DNA from 3 places in the Bacillus sp. SH7-1 genome. Region 3 is predicted to be linked to each of the others. Evidence: riboswitches for the same ligand, from Rfam matches in the RefSeq annotation. Region 3 holds a riboswitch; each other region holds the start of a gene.
The links. Region 3 has a riboswitch for lysine ahead of DN390_RS05665 (amino acid permease). Riboswitches for the same ligand answer to the same signal wherever they lie in the genome.
Positions count from the first base shown of each region.

Region 1: linked by a shared signal. The riboswitch ahead of DN390_RS02645 (aspartate kinase) and the one ahead of DN390_RS05665 (amino acid permease) in region 3 are both predicted to bind lysine.
Region 2: linked by a shared signal. The riboswitch ahead of lysA (diaminopimelate decarboxylase) and the one ahead of DN390_RS05665 (amino acid permease) in region 3 are both predicted to bind lysine.

Region 1 is NZ_QNUD01000004.1:5,259-8,551, forward strand. Features, by position in the region: gene DN390_RS02630 (DUF4166 domain-containing protein) at 1-563, opposite strand, end outside; gene DN390_RS02635 (DoxX-like family protein) at 567-1,475, opposite strand; lysine riboswitch at 1,667-1,853, shown strand; gene DN390_RS02645 (aspartate kinase) at 2,053-3,282, shown strand.
Region 2 is NZ_QNUD01000041.1:116,599-119,891, forward strand. Features, by position in the region: gene lysA (diaminopimelate decarboxylase) at 97-1,413, opposite strand; lysine riboswitch at 1,594-1,775, opposite strand; gene DN390_RS25855 (DUF3888 domain-containing protein) at 1,865-2,260, opposite strand; gene DN390_RS25860 (LTA synthase family protein) at 2,512-3,293, shown strand, end outside.
Region 3 is NZ_QNUD01000006.1:22,527-25,819, forward strand. Features, by position in the region: gene DN390_RS05655 (DUF3626 domain-containing protein) at 1-340, opposite strand, end outside; gene racE (glutamate racemase) at 450-1,280, opposite strand; lysine riboswitch at 1,481-1,662, shown strand; gene DN390_RS05665 (amino acid permease) at 1,810-3,234, shown strand.

The DNA of each region.
Region 1 (3,293 bases), on a different contig from region 3:
AACGGATTTCGTACTTGAACATGAATTCGAAAACATTGTAATTCGTCATCATAACTTTCAACAATTTTTGCCTCTCCGTATAAAAGTTTCGGTAAAGAGATTTTTCTTCTAAACATATAAAACCATTGTTTCTTCGAAGAAATATGCATTGCCCCTAACTCATCAATATGAAAATTTAATGTAGAGACGAGTATATGTGGTTCACCAAAATAATCTACAATTTCATTTTCGGTTTCATCCAACTGCATAACTGCATTAAAATATCTTTTCTTATTATGGAAATAGAAAGTACGATTCCACTTTACAATTTCTTTTCCATATTCATCTCGTTCAGCTGTATTATGTATTATAAATGGAACTCCCTCTCCCCGTTCTGAGAAAAACATTCGAAACTTCGATGCAATTTTTAATATTAATTTTACGAAAAAAGAACCACCGTAAATTTCATCCATCTTTCCTTCTCCAGTAAAGCTATTTTCTTCTGTAATCTCATAGCGTTTCTGTAATTTTGGATGAAGTCTTTTATAAGAATTCCCTAATAATCTTTCATAAATATTAGCCATACATTATCCCTTTCTCTTCCTCTTGCAATTTTTTGCACTTGGTAAATCAAAACTATTTATATAACCGACAATCGATAACCCCATTAGTAGAACGTTTAATGTAATTGGATTAAACGACTCTGTAAAGCTTGCGATATTCGTAAAGCCTGCCGCTATCGTTAAGGCTATTAACATAAAAATATGTACTATAAATACTTTTCTTTTTGGAAATGGCAACAGCCATATGACACCAAAAATAATTTCTAATATTCCGATTATTTTAAGTGCAAAAATACTATGTGCAGTTGAACCAATCATCACAGATAGCATTTTTACTTCTTCTGAATGAGTAAACACTAGTTTCGGTACTATTCCTTGATACATCCATACAAATGCAAATAAAAAACATACAATCCAATATGTCATCGTTCTTCTCATTAGCAACCTAGGATGAAGTCCTTTTTCTAACCATAATTTTAAAGCATCAAAACTCCAAGCAGTCGCCCAGCCTAATAACGGTCGAAAAATACATGAATCTATTACATTTCCTATACGACCATACCTCGTATCATAATCATATTGCGTCTCAAAATGAATGTATGTTTTACTCGGTGTATACTTCCAATAACCACGCCCTATTTGAATAAGAGATAATTTATTATCCGTCCAAAATTTTAAAGAAGAAATACGTTCTCCCGTTTCTTTTCTTATCTCACCTATCGATTCACCTTCTCCAGCTATTTCAAGTCCAAATCCGATTTTTGTTTTATATAAAAACTTCTGTGGTTCTCCTTCTTTTTTCTCTAAATATGAAATTTCAGAAAAGCGAGCATCCCATTCTGTATGTATATGTGGTTCTTGCGTGTATTCCCATAATTTCTCCATTGTTGTGTTCATTTCTGCCGAAACATAAATAGGCTTTTTCCCCTTCATTCTTCCACCTCCTATGTACTATAATTTTAATGTACATGCAATGAATTTATTTTGCTACTTTTTTCACAAACTTTTTCGTAAAGAGAAAGAATTTTTAAAATTTATATAAAACACTTGCTTCCCCGAAAAATTTAAATTATTATAAAACAAATGTTACCAACAACTTCATAAATCAAACACTCTCGCCTAAAACGTGAGATAGAGGTTGCGATACTTATGAGTATTCTAATGGAGACACAGAGAGGTCCATGAAATTAGATGAAAGGAAGTATTGCCGAAATCGATATATTTCTCTGTATTTATCGATTGGGGCTGTTTTCGAATAGAAACAGAACTGTCATATGTACAGACGTGTACGTATGAAGAGCTATCTACAAAAAAGAGATATCATTTTTATGGTATTCCTTTTTTGGCGGTTTTTTTATTAGCTCCGTTTTCTGTTTCCCTTTTCCTGTAACAGCACCATCCTCACTTATTTGAGATGGTGTTTTTTGTTTTTCTCTGGTAACTACAGGAATATTGGGATTTATATATGTCCTAATCTTTTCTTAAAAATGGATGAAAGAAGGAATTCGTAATGGAAACGATTGTACAAAAATTTGGTGGTACTTCTGTCGGAAGCGTTGAGCGCATTCAACATGTAGCCAATTTAATTATTGAAGAATATGAACGAGGACATAGTATCGTCACTGTCGTTTCAGCAATGGGAAAAAGTACAGATGAACTTGTCTCACTTGCTAACGCGATTACAGAAAATCCGAGTAAACGCGAAATGGATATGCTTCTATCAACAGGAGAGCAAGTGACTATTTCATTATTAACGATGGCACTACAAGCGAAAGGTTATAACGCGATTTCATTAACAGGATGGCAAGCTGGTATTACGACAGAATCTGTACATAGTAGTGCACGGATTACTGAAATTAATACGGATCGAATTCAGTCTTATCTTACTAAAGGCACGATTGTTATTGTAGCTGGGTTCCAAGGAATCAGTGAAGATCATGAAATTACGACACTCGGACGCGGTGGTTCTGATACGACCGCTGTCGCATTAGCAGCAGCATTAAACGCAAAAAAATGTGATATTTACACAGATGTGACCGGCGTATATACGACGGATCCACGAGTTGTAAAAGATGCTTACAAATTAGATGAAATTTCTTATGACGAAATGTTAGAACTTGCAAACCTCGGTGCTGGTGTATTACATCCACGTGCTGTTGAATTTGCTAAAAATCATAATGTCATTTTAGAAGTTCGCTCAAGTATGGAACAAGAAAACGGAACAATTGTAAAAGGAGAATGTAACATGGAACAACAATCAATCGTTAAAGGTATTGCATTTGAAGATAATATTACACGTGTCACAATTAAAGGACTAGAACAAGGCTCGCTTTCCACTGTTTTCTCTACATTAGCAGCAGCACATATTAATGTAGACATCATCATTCAAAGTATTACAAATGAAGGAACTGTGCATCTCTCCTTCTCCATCCACTCTAATGATTTAAGAGAAACATTAGAAGTGTTGGAACAAAACCAAGAAGCACTTCACTATGTATCAGTAGAACATGAAAACCATTTAGCAAAAGTATCAATTGTAGGATCTGGTATGGTCTCTAATCCAGGTGTTGCTGCAAATATGTTCACTACTTTAAAAGAAGAAGATATTCATATTAAAATGGTAAGTACATCAGAAATTAAAGTTTCTGTCGTTATTGACCGCCTTCATTTAGTAACAGGTGTTGAGGCGCTGCATCAATCATTTATGGCGAAAATCGAGCCTTTAGTGCAGATGAGTTAATTTCCACTCGT
Region 2 (3,293 bases), on a different contig from region 3:
AATTCTGATTTTTTTCAATCCTAGTTTTCCGATATATTTTAATTATTTTATTTTATAAAAAAGGAATTGCCCATCCGAACAACTCCTTTTCCCCATTTAAACAAGTTCTTTAATACGTATGCGATCGTTCCCAATAATATTTTCATATGTTTCGCGCTCTACAACAATTTGGGATGTACCGCCTTTCGCGAAGACGACAGCTGGTCTACGAATCCGATTATAATTATTCGCCATCGAGTACCCATATGCCCCTGTACAAGAAATTGCTAATAAATCGGCAGAAGCAACTTTCGGTAGAGTAATATCCCAAATTAACATATCTCCACTCTCACAGCACTTCCCAGCAATCGAAACGATTTCCTCATTCTCATCATTCCCTCGATTCGCTAACATCGCTTCATAACGAGCGTTATATAAAGCTGGTCTTAAATTATCAGTCATCCCACCATCCACTGATACATATTTCCGAATACCAGGAATGTCTTTCACAGATCCGACTGTATAAATTGTCGTTCCAGCATCGCCTACAATACTACGGCCTGGCTCAACCCATATTTCTGGCAATGGATAATTATATACTGTAAATTGTTCTCTCACTGCACTTGTTACAGCACGCACATATGTCTCAAGAGTTAATGGTGTATCTGACTCTGTGTAGCGTATTCCGAATCCTCCGCCCACATTTAGCACTTTTACTACATAGTTCGTTCGCTCTCTCACTTCTTCTAAAAATTGATGAAGAACTTCAATCGCTCGAACAAATCCAGCCGTTTCAAATATTTGCGATCCGATATGTGAATGAATTCCTAACACATTATAATTTGATTTTTGTAAAGCAAGCTCAATTGCCTGCATCGCTTGACCATTTGATACGCCAAATCCAAATTTCGAATCATCTTGACCTGTTGTAATATATTCATGTGTGTGCGCCTCTACTCCAGGCGTTACACGGATTAATATGTTCACAAATTTCCCGTGTTGCACTGCTAAATCATGCAAAATTTCTAATTCCAAGAAATTATCTACGACAAAACAACCAATATTCGCCTGAAGAGCCATCACGATCTCTTCTTCTGTTTTATTATTGCCGTGAAAATGAATACGCGATGCTGGAAATCCCGCTTGAAGCGCAGTATATAATTCTCCTCCAGAAACAACATCTAATGACATATTCTCTTCACGAGCTACTCGGCACATCTCCATGCACAAGAACGCCTTGCTTGCATATGCTACTTGATAAGAGAAACCACTTTCTTTAAAAGCACGATGAAACGCGCGGCACTTTCCTCGAATTGACTCTTCATCGTATACATAAAGTGGTGTTCCGTATTGTTTTGCTAGCTGCGTCGTATCGCACCCTCCAATTTCTAAGTGTCCTTGCCCATTGATTCGGCTTGTGCCGTGTAAATACATTTGAATTCCTCCCTTATTTCCTCTAAAACTCATAACCCCAATCTTCTATTCATTGCAGCACGCTTTTAGATAGACAAAAAACGCGCGGAACAATGTTCACACGCGTTTCTTATTAGGAAAAATATATATTGAAAAAATAAACGAGTTGTTATCTCCTCAAAATAAGAAACCGCATCAACATCTCCAAATAGCTCTCCATAAAATAAATCTTATGACAGTACTACATTTATTCAATGCAGTCCCAATATATGAATAAGATGGTTATTCTTATATTTCGGCAATAGTCCCTTTCAACCTATGATCACAGATTCCATTAAATCTCCCATAGCTTACTCTTTCCTATCGCGGCCTCTACCTTTGAGAGTAGATGAGGTAAGTCTATTTAATTTTCAAACATCTAATTGTTGCTATTAACAATACCAAAGGATCATTTTATTTGTCAAACAATTTTTTATATTGTTTTTTTACAGTTTAGTTTCGTATCGTTTGGTAAGCGCTTTACTAAAATCTTTGTCACTTCCCATTCGCCTTCTTCGTTATTAAATGTAATCGTTACCTTCTCAAATGGTGGAGCAATTTTCCCAGCAACACGTTCATACTTTATCACTTCAATACTCGCTTGAAATAAATATGTACCGCTATACATTTTTTTTAAACTAATAATTTTAGGACATTGATAAGGCTTCAAGCTCCCATATTGTTTTTCAATTGCTTTATTTATTTTCGGGAATAACACAGAATAAAGGGCATCTTCCATAAGAGGTGCATCATATTGAGCTACCGACACACTCGGTGAAGCAAAAAGTATAACACTACTGCATACTATAAAATATAATAATTTTCGCATTATAACCTCCGTATTGTTACACGATTCTTTCTGCGCACGATAATCATACATAGAAACTCCGTTTTATTGTCTCCTACTGCCCTTTTTCTACTCAATTATTATAAAAAAGTCCACAACTCTCTTTTATTTTCGTATAATGATACTCATAGTATAATAAACATAATAACAAAGGACTGTTCGTATATATAAAATGAGGCGCTAATCAAATCGACTCATAAGAACCGTCATGCTTTTTAGGAGAGGAGTATATTATGCTACAACGTCTGTTTCCAAAACTGCGATTCGCACTCGTTGCAGTCGTTTTATTATGGATAAAAACATATATTGTGTACAAGCTAGCATTTGATATTAAAATTGATAATTTCTTTGAAGAATTTATGCTTTTTATTAATCCACTGGCTGCGTTACTTTTATTTTTCGGTTTTGCTTTATTTGCATCTAAACACCGGAACCGCATTATAGTTGGAATTAGTTTTATACTTTCATTCATTTTATTTGGAAATGCAATGTTTTATGGGTTTTATAACGATTTCGTTACATTCCCAGTGTTATTCCAAACAAATAATATGGCTGATTTAGGGACAAGTATAAAAGAACTCTTTACGTATAAAACATTACTTTTATTTGCAGATGCGATTATTTTAATGTTTCTTTCGCGTAAATTCCCGGCATTTTGTGACAAGACGCCGCTTTCTCGCTCTGAGAAGCGAACTTTCTTTAGCGGTGTAACAGCTCTATTAGCACTACAGATTGTTGTTTCCGTTATTTATAAACCACAAATGTTCTCACGCTCATTTGACCGTCAAACTGTCGTGAAAAATTTAGGTTTATACACATATCATCTATTCGATATTACACTTCAATCAAAATCTTCAGCTGAACGTGTATTTGCAAGTGGGGACGGGTTCTCTGAAATTAAAAACTATACAGACTCAAAAGATAAGCAAGTTGATAAGAACTTATTTGGAGCTGCAAAAGGTAAAAATGTAATTTTGATTTCAATGGAATCTACACAAAGTTTTGTTATTAATAA
Region 3 (3,293 bases):
CTCCTCCAAATATTCTCTTTTCCCAAAGGTCACGTTCACCACCAGGATAAGCAGATACGCTTCCATTAGATAGCAATGTTTCAAACTGACTTTTATATACTCCTTGCTCAAACAGTGCTTCAGCAACACTTTTCATATTCGAATCTAGTCTGTCTGGATGAAAGTGTAAAGCAATCCTTGCATGAGATTTTAAATTAGCGACAGCTTCTTCAAATATTTCCTCTGTAATATTAGACATGTTAAGTATATGATTAATTGTTGCTTTCGCCTCACGTTTTTCGTTCTCTGCATATTTTGAAATATACTCTAAAGCAAATAATTGAGATCTTGATAATTCCATAATCCAATCTCCCCTTTAATTGAACTGCCCTTAAACACTTCAATTAAAAGCTTATTCTTTCCTTCTTATGAAACGAACCTGATTTATTAAAAAAGTAATTTAATACATCCTAATTATACATACACGCATTTTTCATCGGCAAATGTACACATTCTACAAAAATTTGATACCCTAGCCATCGCTCAGCAATATGTTCAAATGATGAAACAGAGCCTGTTGTAAAAAATCGATGCTTAGGATTCAAATTGTCAGCCAGAATTCCTTTGTGCTGTAAAATTGTGCTTAACTCTATCGCTGTTTCTTCTGCAGAACTAATAATCGTTACACCCTCTCCTAGTTCCTCTTTTATATAAGACTCTAAAAGTGGATAATGCGTACACCCAAGAATTAACGTATCTATATCTTCTTTCGTTAATGGCAGTAAAGCTTGTTTCACTTGCTGCGTTACATATGCTGTATCTTCTAATTGATTTTCTACAACTGTAGCTAAAGTCGGGCACGCGTGACTATGCACTTTCAAATATGTATCAAGCTCATGTAATGCTTTTTCGTACATATTAGATTTTATCGTACCTACAGTTCCAATTACTCCGATTTTCCCTTTCTTCGTCACTTTAATAGCCGCTCTTGCTCCCGGATGTATAACGCCAATAACCGGAATAGAAAGTGCTTCTTGCAACGCAGCCAATGCAGCAGCTGCAGCAGTATTACATGCTACAACTAGAGCTTTTAACGGAAACTGTTTGAGGAACTCAACCATTTCAAATACGAAAGATTGTACCTCTTCTACACTTCTTGGCCCATACGGACAACGCTCATTATCACCAATATAATAAATGCTCTCTTTAGGCAATTGTCTTATAATTTCGCTCGCAACTGTTAATCCCCCAACTCCCGAATCTAACACACCTATTACTGAATGTTTATGACATACAGACATATACTTCATCCCCTTTTCAATCATCTAGCGCTAATAACATTTATTATATTATGAAAATTCAATATTACATAATAATCCCTCATACTTTTAATCACAAACTCTTCTCTATAATCTGATTATTACTATATCCATTGACGTATAAAAATTCATTTGTTACTCTTAAATACGTTAATTTAATATTTAAATCCTCATTCGTATCTCGGTGAGGTAGAGGTTGCAATTATTAAGAGTATCATTTCCGGAGATGTAGTGGCATTGATGAAGGAATGAGAAAGGAATGGTTGCCGAAGTAAGTTGTGTCCACCATGCACACTTGCTGGGTCTGCATTTAATAAGTGCAGAACTGTCACAAACGTTTCGTTTGTGGAGAGCTATCGAGAGGTATGTCGTGGGTTTCTTATAAGATAGAAAGCATGTAGCGGCAAATTACGTGCTTTTTTTGTTTTGTTTGGGACTTCTCTTCCTGACTCAGGAAGACATACATATCTCCTCGCTTGACTTGGTTATACTAACTTTGGAGGTATTTTCTATGCAACAAAAAAAATGGGGCTTTTGGGTACTCACAGCTTTCGTTGTCGGTAACATGGTTGGCGCTGGTATTTTCATGGTGCCAAGTACGTTGGCACAAACAGCAAGCCCTCTCGGTGTCACTTTAGCTTGGTTAACAACAGGGTTTGGTGTTTTAATGCTAGCTCTTGTTTTCGGTAATTTAGCAATTCGTCGTCCTGATTTAACGACAGGACCACAAAGTCATGCATATGCCTTATTCTCAACACCAAAAAAGAAAAAAATGGCTGGTTTCAGTATGGTATGGGGATATTGGGTTGCAAACTGGGCAAGTAACGTTGCCATCATTACATCATTTGCGGGATATTTATCACTCTTCTTCCCAATTATGAAAGATACACGACTACTATTTTCAATCGGTTCGTTTAACATAGAAGTCGGAAAACTAATTACATTTACGATTTGTTCCATCTTACTTTGGGGAACTCATATTATATTAACTAACGGTGTAAGCGGAGCTGGAAAGCTAAACTTCTTAGCAACAACAACGAAAGTAACTGGATTCCTTTTATTCATCGTCGTTACGTTATTTGCATTCGAAGCTTCTAAGTTTGGACAATGGTACACACCGATGATCGATAAATCAGGTGTATCACACGGTCTTCTTTCACAAGTAAACTTAGCTGCTCTTACAACACTTTGGGCATTTATCGGAATTGAATCAGCGGTTCTTTTATCAAACCGTGCTGTTTCTCCAAAAACGGTAAAACGCGCAACAGTTGCTGGATTACTTATTACAGTTGCGATTTACTTAGGAATTACAATTTTAACAATGGGTGTCCTTCACGTTGATACATTACAAGCTTCTGAACGTCCATTAGCAGATGCATTAAATGCTGCAATGGGTCACGGCGGCGGGAAACTGATGGCACTACTTGCTCTTACTTCCCTATTCGGTTCGATCTTAGGCTGGATTTTATTAAGCTCAGAAGTACCTTATCAAGCAGCAAAAGAAGGTTTCTTCCCTTCCTTCTTCACGAAAACAAATAAAAAAGGAAGTCCAATTTACTCATTACGATTAACAAACATTATGTCGCAAGTGTTCCTATTCTCAACATTATCAGGAACCATTGCGGAAGCTTATACATTCGTTATTACCGTATCAACACTGGCCTACCTCATTCCATATCTCGTTTCACCGATCTTCCAGTTAAAACTAGTCGCAACTGGTGAAACGTATAAAAATGAAATGCGGGCAAGAATTACAGATGGTATAGTCGCAGTGATCGCACTTTGTTACGCACTATGGGTTATTAAAACCGGTGCATCCGATATAAAAACATTCCTTCTCGGAATTGGTTTATTCGTAATCGGTTTTGCCTTCTATCCATTAATGAATCGTGATCAGAAAAAAAATAACGAAAAGAAAAACGGGCAAGTTGCATAACGCAATTTGCTCGTTTTTTCTTTTGCAAAACATATATAATAGAACAAAGAGGTGAAAAA